DNA from 2 places in the Acidovorax sp. NN32 genome. Region 2 is predicted to be linked to the other one. Evidence: predicted binding sites of a transcription regulator. Region 2 holds the regulator's gene; the other holds the start of a gene.
What was found. The regulator sigma-54, encoded in region 2, starts transcription at its own class of promoters, with help from an activator protein. The targets are predictions, from matches to a motif close to TGGCANGNAANCTGCTTT.
Positions count from the first base shown of each region.

Region 1: a site for sigma-54 is predicted at 3,528-3,545, ahead of ACT89O_RS08015 (CmpA/NrtA family ABC transporter substrate-binding protein). Genes of this name have one in related genera too.

Region 1 is NZ_CP199679.1:1,746,775-1,752,427, forward strand. Features, by position in the region: gene ACT89O_RS08000 (CBS domain-containing protein) at 1-40, shown strand, start outside; gene ACT89O_RS08005 (ABC transporter ATP-binding protein) at 272-1,111, opposite strand; gene ntrB (nitrate ABC transporter permease) at 1,108-2,058, opposite strand; gene ACT89O_RS08015 (CmpA/NrtA family ABC transporter substrate-binding protein) at 2,095-3,339, opposite strand; gene ACT89O_RS08020 (ANTAR domain-containing response regulator) at 3,859-4,485, opposite strand; gene ACT89O_RS08025 (branched-chain amino acid ABC transporter substrate-binding protein) at 4,691-5,653, shown strand, end outside.
Region 2 is NZ_CP199679.1:4,901,798-4,907,450, reverse strand. Features, by position in the region: gene ACT89O_RS22710 (thiol:disulfide interchange protein DsbA/DsbL) at 43-699, shown strand; gene lptA (lipopolysaccharide transport periplasmic protein LptA) at 808-1,461, shown strand; gene lptB (LPS export ABC transporter ATP-binding protein) at 1,473-2,270, shown strand; gene ACT89O_RS22695 (RNA polymerase factor sigma-54) at 2,359-3,948, shown strand; gene ACT89O_RS22690 (acyl-CoA thioesterase) at 4,016-4,498, shown strand; gene ACT89O_RS22685 (THUMP domain-containing class I SAM-dependent RNA methyltransferase) at 4,495-5,653, shown strand, end outside.

The sequences.
Region 1 (5,653 bases), 2.2 Mb from region 2:
CATTGAACAGCTGGAGCAGTACATCACTGGTAGCCATTAGAGGACAACCCCCTGAGGCGCTGCGCGCCTTCCCCCTTCTCTCGAATTGCTTCGCAATTCGGGAAGGGGGACGCACCCAGCGCGGCGGGGCGGCCCTTGCGCGGGTGCACTGGTCTGGGAAAGCGAGCTTGCGGAGGCTTTGCCCTTGGCGCACACCAAAAAAAAGGGCTCTGACCGTATCTGGTTAGAGCCCTTCTTGCTTCGAGTACATGGGTCGCCGCCGCCCGTTGACTCAAGCGGCTTTTTCTACGTGCCCTTGACGCGTGTAGAGGAAGTCGATCACCGCCTTGCGGTAGTGCACGTACTGGGGGTCTTCGGCCAGCTCCACGCGTTTGCGGGGGCGGGGCAGGTCTACCGACAGCACCTCGCCAATGGTGGCTGCGGGGCCGTTGGTCATCATCACGATCTTGTCGGACAGCAGCACGGCTTCGTCCACGTCGTGGGTCACCATGACCACCGTGCTCTGGGTGCGCGCCACGATCTCCAGCAGCTCGTCCTGCAGTTTGGCGCGGGTGAGGGCGTCCAGCGCGCCAAAGGGCTCGTCCATCAGCAGCACCTGGGGCTCCATCGACAGCGCCCGGGCAATGCCCACGCGCTGCTTCATGCCGCCAGAGATTTCACCGGGGCGTTTTTGTCCAGCGGGCGTGAGGCCCACCAGGGCCAGTGCGGCGTCGGTGCGGGCCTTGAGCTGGGCTTTGGTTTCCTTGGCGCCAAACACGCGCTCCACGGCCAGGTAGACGTTGTCGAAGCAGGTGAGCCAGGGCAGCAGCGAGTGGTTCTGGAACACCACGGCGCGCTCGGGGCCGGGGCCCTTGATCTCCTTGTTGGCACACAGCAGTGCACCGTTGGTGGGCGTGGTCAGCCCGGCGATCAGATTCAAGAGCGTGGACTTGCCGCAGCCCGAGTGGCCGATCAGCGCCACGAACTCGCCCTTGGCAATCGTCAGGTTGATGTCGCGCAGCGCGGGGAACAGGCCCTTGGCCGTCTTGAAGGTCTGCTCGACGCCGTGGACTTCGATGAACTTGGTGCTCATGGAGGGGTGTGTGGATGCTGCCGTGGTGGTCGTGTTCATGCTTTCACCTCTTCAAACGTAAATGCGGTGGCCAGCTTGATGAGCGCAAACTCCAGCACCAGCCCGACGATGCCGATCACGAAGATCGCGATGATGATGTTCTTGACGTTGAGGTTGTTCCACTCGTCCCACACCCAGAAGCCGATGCCCACGCCGCCGGTCAGCATCTCGGCAGCTACGATCACCAGCCATGCGGTGCCCACGGCCAGGCGCACGCCGGTCAGCATGTAGGGCAGCACGGCGGGGAAGAGGATCTTGGTGGCGATCTTCCATTCGCTCAGGTTCAGCACGCGGGCCACGTTCATGTAGTCCTGCGGCACGCGCTGCACGCCCACGGCGGTGTTGATGATCATGGGCCAGATGGAGCAGATGAAGATGGTCCAGATGGCGGCGGGGTTGGCGCCCTTGAAGACCAGCAGGCCAATGGGCAGCCAGGCCAGCGGCGACACCGGCCGCAGCAGGCTGATGAGCGGGTTGAACATGCGCGACAGGAAGTTGAACCGCCCGATCACGAAGCCCGCCGGAATGCCCACCAGCGCCGCCATGCCAAAGCCCACGGCCACGCGCTCCAGCGACATCAGCACGTTCCAGCCCACGCCCTGGTCATTGGGGCCATTGCGGTAGAACGGGTTGCTGAAGATTTCCAGCGCCTGCTTCCACGTCTCCACCGGGCTGGGGATGCTGCCGCCCGTGGTGGTGGATACCACCGCCCACAGACCGATGAGCAGGCCCAGGCCACAGAGCGGCGGCAGCACCGCCATCCAGAAACTGCGCGACAGGGCCGCCCAGTCGCGACTGGCAGGGGCGGGGCTCGCCGTTGTTTCGGATTTGGACTGTTTTTGGCTTCTGCCGCTTGCTGGTGAAGCGCTGATAGCTACATTATTCATAGCGTTCTGTGCAGCCACGGGGGCTGCATCCAACGGGGAGTGAAAGACGGCACTGACCATGGTGTTCTCCTTGGCAGGGTGGGCGGGGCAGGGCGCTTACGCCTTGATCTTGAAGCTGTCGGCGTACTTGGCGGGGTCTTTGCCGTCCCACACCACGCCGTCCATGAGCTTGGCGGTGCGCATCGGGTCCTTGGGCACGTTGATCTTCATGGCGCTGGCAACCGACTTGTACAGGTCCACCTGGTTGATCTCTTTGGCCACGGCCAGGTAATCGGGGTGGCTCTTGATCAAACCCCAGCGCTTGTGCTGCGTCAGGAACCACATGCCGTCCGACAGGTAGGGGAAGTTCACCGCGCCGTCGTTGAAGAATTTCATGTGGTTGGGATCGTCCCAGGTCTTGCCCATGCCGTTCTGGTAGCGGCCCAGGATGCGCTGGTTGATGGCGTCCACGCTGGTGTTGATGTAGGACTTCTGGGCCACCGTTTCGGCCATCTTCATCTTGTTGGACAGGCTGGCGTCAATCCACTGGCTGGCTTCCAGCACGGCCATCATCACGGCGCGGGTGGTGTTGGGGTTCTTCTTGACGAAATCGGCCGAGGTGCCCAGCACCTTCTCGGGGTGGTCCTTCCAGATGTCCTGGGTGGTGTTGGCGGTCACTCCGATGCCATCCATGATGGCGCGGTGGTTCCAGGGTTCGCCCACGCAGAATCCATCCATGTTGCCCACGCGCATGTTGGCCACCATCTGGGGTGGCGGCACGGTGATCAGCTTGGCGCCCGACAGCGGGTTGATGCCGGCGGCGGCCAACCAGTAGTGCATCCACATCGCGTGGGTGCCGGTCGGGAAGGTGCCTGCGAAGGTGTACTCGCGCTTGTTGGCGGCCATGAACTTGGCCAGGGACGGGCCATCCACTGCGCCCTTGTCGGCCAGTGCCTTGGACAGCGTGATCGCCTGGCCGTTGTTGTTCAGGCTCATCAGCACGGCCATGTCCTTCTTGGGGCCGGCCGTGCCCATGTGCACGCCGTACACCAGGCCATACAGCACGTGGGCAAAGTCGAGTTCGCCATTCACCAGCTTGTCGCGCACACCGGCCCACGACGCTTCCTTGGTGGGGATGATGGTCACGCCATACTTCTTGTCAAAGCCCAGCACCGAGGCCATCACCACGCTGGCGCAGTCGGTCAGCGGGATGAAGCCAATCTTGACTTCCTTTTTCTCGGGGGCGTCCGAGCCCTGGGCGTGCACCAGGGCGCGCAGGGCGGGGCTCACGCCCACGGCGCCCACGGTAGCTGCCTGCAGCACGGTGCGGCGGTTGAGGCTGGTTTTCAACAGATCGGTCATGGGGCGGTTCCTCGGTGCGTTAGAAAACAAAAAAGGCGTCCTCTCCTGGCCGGGTTGCATGCGCAAACGGGCTCGGAGAGGGACGCCTTTGTCCATGGCAAAGCCCATTGGGGGGCCTTGTGTCAGCACCGGCCCGCCATTGGGTCAGTGCTGTCAGTGGTGGGACCGTCTTTGGTCTTGCCAGGGTTAATGCAAGCAGCGTGCCAGCCTTTTTCATACCGGCTTTGCTCCAATACAGCGCATGATCTGCTACCAAATTAGTAGCTGCTTGTGCTTATTTATCAAGCGGTAGCGGCCAGTTTGGCTTGAAAATTTGCGATGATGGTGCGCGCGCCGAGTGCTGCACTGCATTTGTGCGGCGCACCATTTGGGGAGAAGCCGGTGGACCCGGGCGCGACCCAGGCGAGGGATGCCAAGCAAGGGCCGCCCCGCTGCGAGGGCATCGTCCCCCTTCCCGAATTGCGCAGCGATTCGAGAGAAGGGGGAAGGCGCACAGCGCCTCAGGGGGAAGTCACCTATTCAACCCAGCAGATCCATCACATCGAGCATGCGCTGGGCCACGTCCACCAGCTTGAGGCCCTTGTCCATGGCGGTCTTGCGCAGTTTCTCGTACGCGGCTTGTTCGCTCAGGCCCTGGCGCTGCATGAGCAGGCCCTTGGCGCGGTCGATGGTCTTGCGGTCTTTCAGTTCGGTCTTGGCGTCGGCCAGTTCGGCACGCAGGGCCTGTTCGTGCTGGAAGCGCGCCATGGCCACGTCCAGGATGGGGCGGATGCGCTGGGGGGCCAGGCCCGCCACGATGTAGGCTGACACGCCCGCCGCCACCGCGTCCTTCACGTGCGAGGTGTCCTCGTCGTTGGTGAACATCACGATGGGGCGGCGCTCGTCGCGCGTGGCCATCACCACATGTTCGAGCGCGTCGCGCGCCTCGCTTTCGGCGTCCACGATGATGAGGTCGGGCTGCAGCTGGGCGATGCGCTCGCTCAGGAAGACATCGGCAGGCAGGGTGGCCACCAGGTTGAAGTTGTTCTCCAGCAACCCAATGCGCAGCGCACGCGACCGTTCCGCCTGAAGTACGGCGTGTTCGTCGGCGGGGTCGGCGACTGCCAGATCCGGGGCAACCACCACGATGCGCAGAGACTCGTTCATACCCAGGAGCATAAGCAATTTTTACGCCACAAAATGGTGCATCGAAGCGGTGCGTTCCGGGGCTGAAGGCTGGCAGCAGGTTGCGGCAGCTTCCAAGGCCTGAAACTTGCTAATAGTTTGTCGATGGGCAGGGCATACCCGATAGCAGCTACCCGGTCGCATCGCATATACATCTGGTCACATTGACCCATTCAAGAGGATTTGCATGAACAAGCACATTGACCGGCGGCGTATCTCTGCCGGCTTGGCCCTGACCACCGTGGCGGTATCCGCGCTGCTGGTGCTGACAGGCTGCAGCAAGGTGCCCGACACCATCAAGATCGGCGTGGCCCAGCCCCTCTCCGGCCCCTTGGGCGCGCTGGGGCAGGATTTGCTCAACGGCGTCAACCTGGCCGTGGCGGAACTGAACAAGGGTGGCTACACCGTGGACGGCAAGCGTGTGACGCTGGAGGTGGTGTCGGTGGACGACAAGGCCGACGCCGCCACCGGCAAGACCGTGGCGCAGCAGCTGGTGGACTCGGGCGTGGTGGCGGTGATCGGGCACCTGAATTCGGGGGTGAGCATTGAGACGGCTCCGATTTACGCCGCCAAGGACATCGCCCAGATCGCCATCTCCACCAACCCCAAGTTCACGCAACTCGGCTTCCCAACCACCTTCCGCATGGTGGCCAATGACACCTTGCAGGCGCGCGCTATCGGCTCGTTTGCCGCCACACAGCTGGGTGCCGCCCGCTACGCTGCGCTGGACGATGGCACGCCCTACGGCAAGGGCCTGGCCGACGGTGCTGCCGAGCAGCTCAAGGCTGAAAAGAAGGAAGTGGTGGTGCGCAAGTCGTTTGACGACAAGACGGTGGCTTTCGATGAACTGGCTGGCGAGCTGAAGGCCGCCAAGGTCGAGGTCATCGTGTCCACCCTCAACGACTTTCAGGCCCTGGCTCTGCTCGAAGCCCTGCGCAAGGTTGACCACACCAAGGTCAGCCTGCTGGGCGGGGACACCATCAAGACCACCGACATGACCAAGGCCATGGGCATGGTCGAAGGCGTCTACGCCACATCGCCCGTACTGGAAGCCAAGGAGTTCACCACCGGCAAGCCCTTCCTTGAAAAGTACATCGAGGCCTACAAGAAGCCCCCGGCCTATGGCGGCCACTACAGCTACGACAGCACC
Region 2 (5,653 bases):
ATGGCTCACATCCCCCAGACCTGTAACAGGAGAGTCTTTGTCATGAAACGCCGTGAGTTTTCTTTGTCCGCCGCCTCGGCGGTTGCCGCTTCCGCCCTGACGTTGCCAGTGGCCACCCCCGCGCTGGCTCAGGCCCGCCAGTTCAAGGAGGGCAAGGACTTCCGGCGGCTGGACAAGCCGGTAGCGCCCGACGCGCCTGCGGGCAAGGTCGATGTGATCGAGTTCTTCTGGTACAGCTGCCCCCACTGCAACGCCTTTGAACCCGCGCTCGACGCCTGGGTCAAGGCCGCCCCCAAGGACCTCTCCGTCCGTCGTATGCCCGTGGCCTTCAACGCGAGCTTTGTGCCCCAGCAAAAGTTGTACTACGCCCTGGAAGGCATGGGCAAGCTCGAAGCCCTGCACGCCAAGGTGTTCCGCGCCATCCATGTGGAAAAGCAGAAGCTGGCCAAGGACGACGAAATTTTTGCCTGGGTGGCCCAACAGGGTGTGGACGCCACCAAGTTCAAGGAAATCTACACCTCGTTCAGCGTGTCCAACCAAGTTCGCCGTGCTTCGCAACTGCAGGACGCCTACGGTGTGGAGGGCGTGCCCTCGATGGGTGTGGCGGGCAAGTTCTACACCGATGGCACCATGGCGGGCAGCATGCAAAACGTGCTGCAGGTGGTGGAACATTTGGCGACAGTGGCCCGCAAAGGCTGACGGTTTTCGCCCGGCCGCCGGTTCCCATTGGCAAAAGCCCGCACATGCGGGCTTTTTTCATGGAGGAACGCGACGGGGTGGCTACAATGATTGCAAGATTCGTGCCCTATGAACCATCGCCTCCTTCCGATCCTCCTGCTCGCGGCCCTGGCCTGCACCTTCGGTGTGGCCCATGCCGAAAAGGCCGACCGCGCCAAGCCCATGAACATCGAGGCGGACGCTTTGCGCCACGATGAGCTCAAGCAAACCAGCGTGTTCTCTGGCCGCGTGGTCATGACCAAGGGCTCCATCGTGCTGCGTGGCGCGCGGCTGGATGTGCGTCAGGATGCCGATGGCTACCAGTACGGTGTGGTCACGGCAGAGCCTGGCAAGCGCGCCTTCTTCCGGCAAAAGCGCGACACCCTGCCGGGAGCACCCGACGAGTTCATCGAAGGCGAGAGCGAAGTCATCGAGTACGACGGCAAGGCCGACAACGTGCGCTTCATCACCCGTGCCGAGTTGCGCCGCTACCGGGGCGCTGTGCTCAGCGACGAGATCACCGGCGCCGTGATTGTCTACAACAACCTGACCGACGTGTTCTCCGTGGACGGAAAGCGCACCGCCACCAACGCTGCGGGCGATGCCCCCGCGCCGGGCAGCCGCGTGCGCGCCGTGCTGGCCCCCAAAGATCCACCGCCCGCTGCGGCGGCCCCCGAGGCGGCGTCCCCGGCCTCAGCCCCGGCGCTGCGCCCCAGCAACAGCCTTGGCGGCGGCGCCAAGTGAGTGGGCCCGCTGTGAGTACCGGTCCTGACACTCAGGCGGGCAGCCGCCTGGGGCCTGATTCCCAGGCGGGCAGCCGCCTGGAGGTGCAGCACCTGGCGAAGTCTTATGGCAGCCGCAAGGTCGTCAAGGACGTTTCGCTGGTCGTGCAAAAAGGTGAGGTCGTGGGGCTGCTCGGCCCCAACGGCGCGGGCAAGACCACCTCGTTCTACATGATCGTGGGCCTGGTGCGCAGCGACGAGGGAGACATCCGCATCGACGGCCAATCGGTGGCCCACATGCCCATCCACCGGCGCTCGCGCCTGGGCCTGTCGTACCTGCCTCAGGAAGCCTCGATCTTTCGCAAACTCACGGTCGAAGAGAACGTGCGCGCCGTGCTGGAACTGCAGCGTGGTGATGACGGTCAGCCGCTCTCGCGCGACGCCATCGAGGAGCGCCTGACGGCCCTGCTCCAGGAGCTGCGCGTGGACCACCTGCGCGCCTCGCCCGCCATGGCCCTGTCCGGCGGCGAGCGCCGCCGCGTCGAGATTGCCCGGGCCCTGGCCACACAACCGCGTTTCATCCTGCTGGACGAGCCCTTTGCCGGCATCGACCCCATTGCCGTGATCGAGATCCAGCGCATCATCGGCTTCCTGAAGGCGCGGGGCATCGGCGTGCTCATCACCGACCACAATGTGCGCGAAACCCTGGGCATCTGCGACCACGCCTTCATCATCAGCGATGGCCGCGTGCTCGCGCAGGGCACGCCGTCCGAGATCGTGGACAACGCCGAGGTACGACGTGTTTACCTTGGCGAACACTTCAGGATGTAGACATGGCCCCCACGCTTGTCACTTCGTGTACTGCGCTGCCCCCCGAAGGGGCCTTCACGCCTTGGGGCGGCCCGGCGGCGCTCAATCAATGAAGCCTGGACTCTCGCTGCGCGTCTCGCAGCATCTTGCATTGACCCCCCAGCTTCAGCAGTCCATTCGGCTGCTGCAGTTGTCCACGCTCGAACTCTCGCAGGAAGTCGAGCAGATGCTCGACGAAAACCCGTTCCTCGAACGCAATGCCGACGAAGCTCCGCGCGAGGAGTTTGGCCTGGAAGCCGCCGACACGCCCGCGCAGCCCGATGAGTACAGCGCCGATGATGCTATATTTTCAGGAGCTAGCAGCGCAAGCAGCACAAGCGCTGAAGGCCAAAATGATGCTGAAACGCCGAGTGCTGGCGCTGACGAGCCTGACTGGAGCGGTGACGGCACGGTAGAAATGGCGCCCAACGACGCGGAGTGGGGCGGGGATGCGCCCGCCCGCAACCGCAACGACTCCGAAGGCGACGAGGCCGACGCCACCGAGCTGGCCCGTTCGCATGAATCGCTGACCGCCTTTTTGCACCGTCAGGCACTGGCGCTGCGCTTGTCAGAGATTGACCGCGCAGCGCTGCGTTTTCTCATTGAATCGCTCAACGACGACGGCTACCTCGAAGAGTCGCTGGAAGAGCTGGCTATCAGCCTGGCCGGGCCGGACGACCTGGAGCAGATTGAAGAGCTGGTGCACCGCTTCACCGTGGCCCAGCGCCTGCTGCAAAGCCTGGAGCCCACCGGCGTGGGCGCGCGCAACCTGGCCGAATGCCTGACGCTGCAGCTCACGGCGCTGGCTGCCGACGAGGACAGCGATGCTGACCCCGACACGGTGCAGACCGCGCTGCGCATTTGTCAGCAGCCGCTGGAGATGCTGGCCCGCCGCGACATCCGCCGCCTGACGCAGCTGTGTGGCGACGGCGAAGAGCGCACTCGCGCCGCCATGGCGCTGATCGCTCGCCTGGAGCCCCGCCCCGGCCGTCGCTTTGCCGACGTGGAGCGCAACATCATCATTCCCGATGTCATCGTGCGCAAAGCCGGGCGTGCCAATGGACGCGATGGCCAGCACAACTTCATCGTCAGCCTCAACCCCGATGTGATGCCGCGCCTGCGCGTGCACGACATCTATGCTGGCGCCCTGCGCGGCCACAAGGGCGGCGAGGGTCACCAGGGCATGCAGCAGCGCCTGCAGGAGGCGCGCTGGTTCATCAAGAACATCCAGCAGCGCTTTGACACCATCCTGCGCGTCTCGCGCGCCATCGTGGAGCGGCAAAAAAGCTTCTTCACCCACGGCGAGTTGGCCATGCGCCCGCTGGTGCTGCGCGACATCGCCGACGAACTGGGCCTGCACGAATCCACCATCAGCCGCGTGACCACCGCCAAATACATGGCTACGCCAATTGGCACGTATGAGCTGAAGTACTTCTTTGGCTCCGGCCTTGGCACCGAGACCGGCGGCAACGCATCTAGCACCGCCGTGCGCGCCCTCATCAAGCAGTTTGTGGCCGCAGAAAGCCCCGCCAAGCCGCTGTCCGACAGCCAGATCGCTGAGATGCTCAAGGAACAGGGCATCGAGTGCGCACGCCGCACCGTGGCCAAGTACCGCGAAGCGCTCAAGATCGCGCCGGCCAACCTGCGCAAGGCGCTGTAGGTACCCCGGTTGGGGGCGCATGGCTCGCCCTGTTTGAATTTTTCGTTTTTCTATCCGCCACCCCACCATGGCCCGCATCGTCTTCGACCTCCCCCCGCACTTCGGCTTTGCCACCGAGCTGCAGATCTACATCAGCCACGTCAACCAGGGCGGGCACCTGGACAACGCGCAACTGCTGAGCCTGGTCTCTGAAGCGCGGGTGCGCTTCTTCCAGTCGCTGGGCTACCCCGAGGCCGACGTGGGCGGGCTGTCCATCGTGGTCGGCGACATCGTGGCGCAGTACAAGTCCGAAGGTTTCCATGGCGAGACCATGCGCGTGGAGATGGCGCCTGCGGACTTCAACCGCTATGGGTTTGACCTGGTCTTTTGCATGACCGAGAAGACCTCAGGCCGCGAGGTGGCGCGCGGCAAGATCGGCATCGTCTTCATCGGCAAGGCCGACCGCAAGGTGGCGCCGATCCCCGAATCCATCCGCCAATTGCTGCTGGCCCGCGCGGGAACGCCGGATTCCCACGCATTGTCTGAGCGCGTATCCTCCCCATCGACATGAACCAACTCCAACTTTTTCTCCCCTGCGCCGCTGGTGTGGAGGGCTTTCTGGCCGACGAGGTGCATGGCATCACCGGCCTCACGGGGCAAGACCTGCTGGTCGGCCGCGGCGGCGTGCTGCTGCGCGCCTCGTGGCGCGAGGCGCTGCTGCTCAACCTGCACAGCCGCCTGGCCCAGCGCGTGCTGGTGCAGCTGGCGCACCGCCCGTACCGCTCCGAGAACGATCTCTATGCCATGGCCAGCGACGTGGCCTGGGAAATCTGGTTCACCACGCGCCAGACCTTCAAGGTCGAGGTGACGGCCCAGCACAGCCCGCTGCAGAGCCTCAACTTCGCAGGTCTCAAGGTCAAAGACGCAGTGGCCGACCGCTTTCGCGCCAAAAGCGGCGTGCGGCCCGACGTGAACACCCAGTGGCCCGATGTGCGCATCCACCTGCACCTGACCACCGACGAGGCCACGATCTACATCGACACCTCGGGCGAGCCGCTGTTCAAACGCGGCTGGCGCGAGGACAAGGGCGATGCGCCACTGAAAGAAACCCTGGCCGCCGCCATGATCGCCGCCAGCGGCTGGGACCCGCATGGCGACAACCCCCAGCCGCTGTACGACCCCTGCTGCGGCAGCGGCACCATCGTGATCGAGGCCGCGCAGATCGCCTGCCGCATCCCGGCGGGCATGCTGCGGCGTTTTGCGTTCGAGAAGCTGCTGCCGTTCCAGGCCCATGTCTGGGATGCTATTAAAAACGAAGCTGAAAGCGCAATACAGACAAGCGCTGTGCCCCTGTTTGGCAGTGATGTGGCCTTCCGCATGGTCGACTTTGCGCAGCGCAATGCTGAGCGCGCAGGCGTGGCCGAGGCCGTGCAGCTGCGCGGCGGCGACGCCCTGCAGCGCATGCCACCGTGCGACCAGCTTGGCGTGATGCTGCTCAACCCGCCCTACGGCGAGCGCATTGCTGCCGCAGGTAGCGCCGGCCGCAACGCCAGCGAGCGAGCTGCCGACCGTGCCCAGGGCATGGCCGTGGGCCGGGAAGAGGCGCAGACCGAGGATGGCGGCGAATTCTTCAGCCAGCTGGCCTCGCACTGGAAGAAGAACTACGCTGGTTGGCAGGCCTGGATGCTCACACCCGACCTCAAGCTGCCCGGCAAGATGCGCCTGA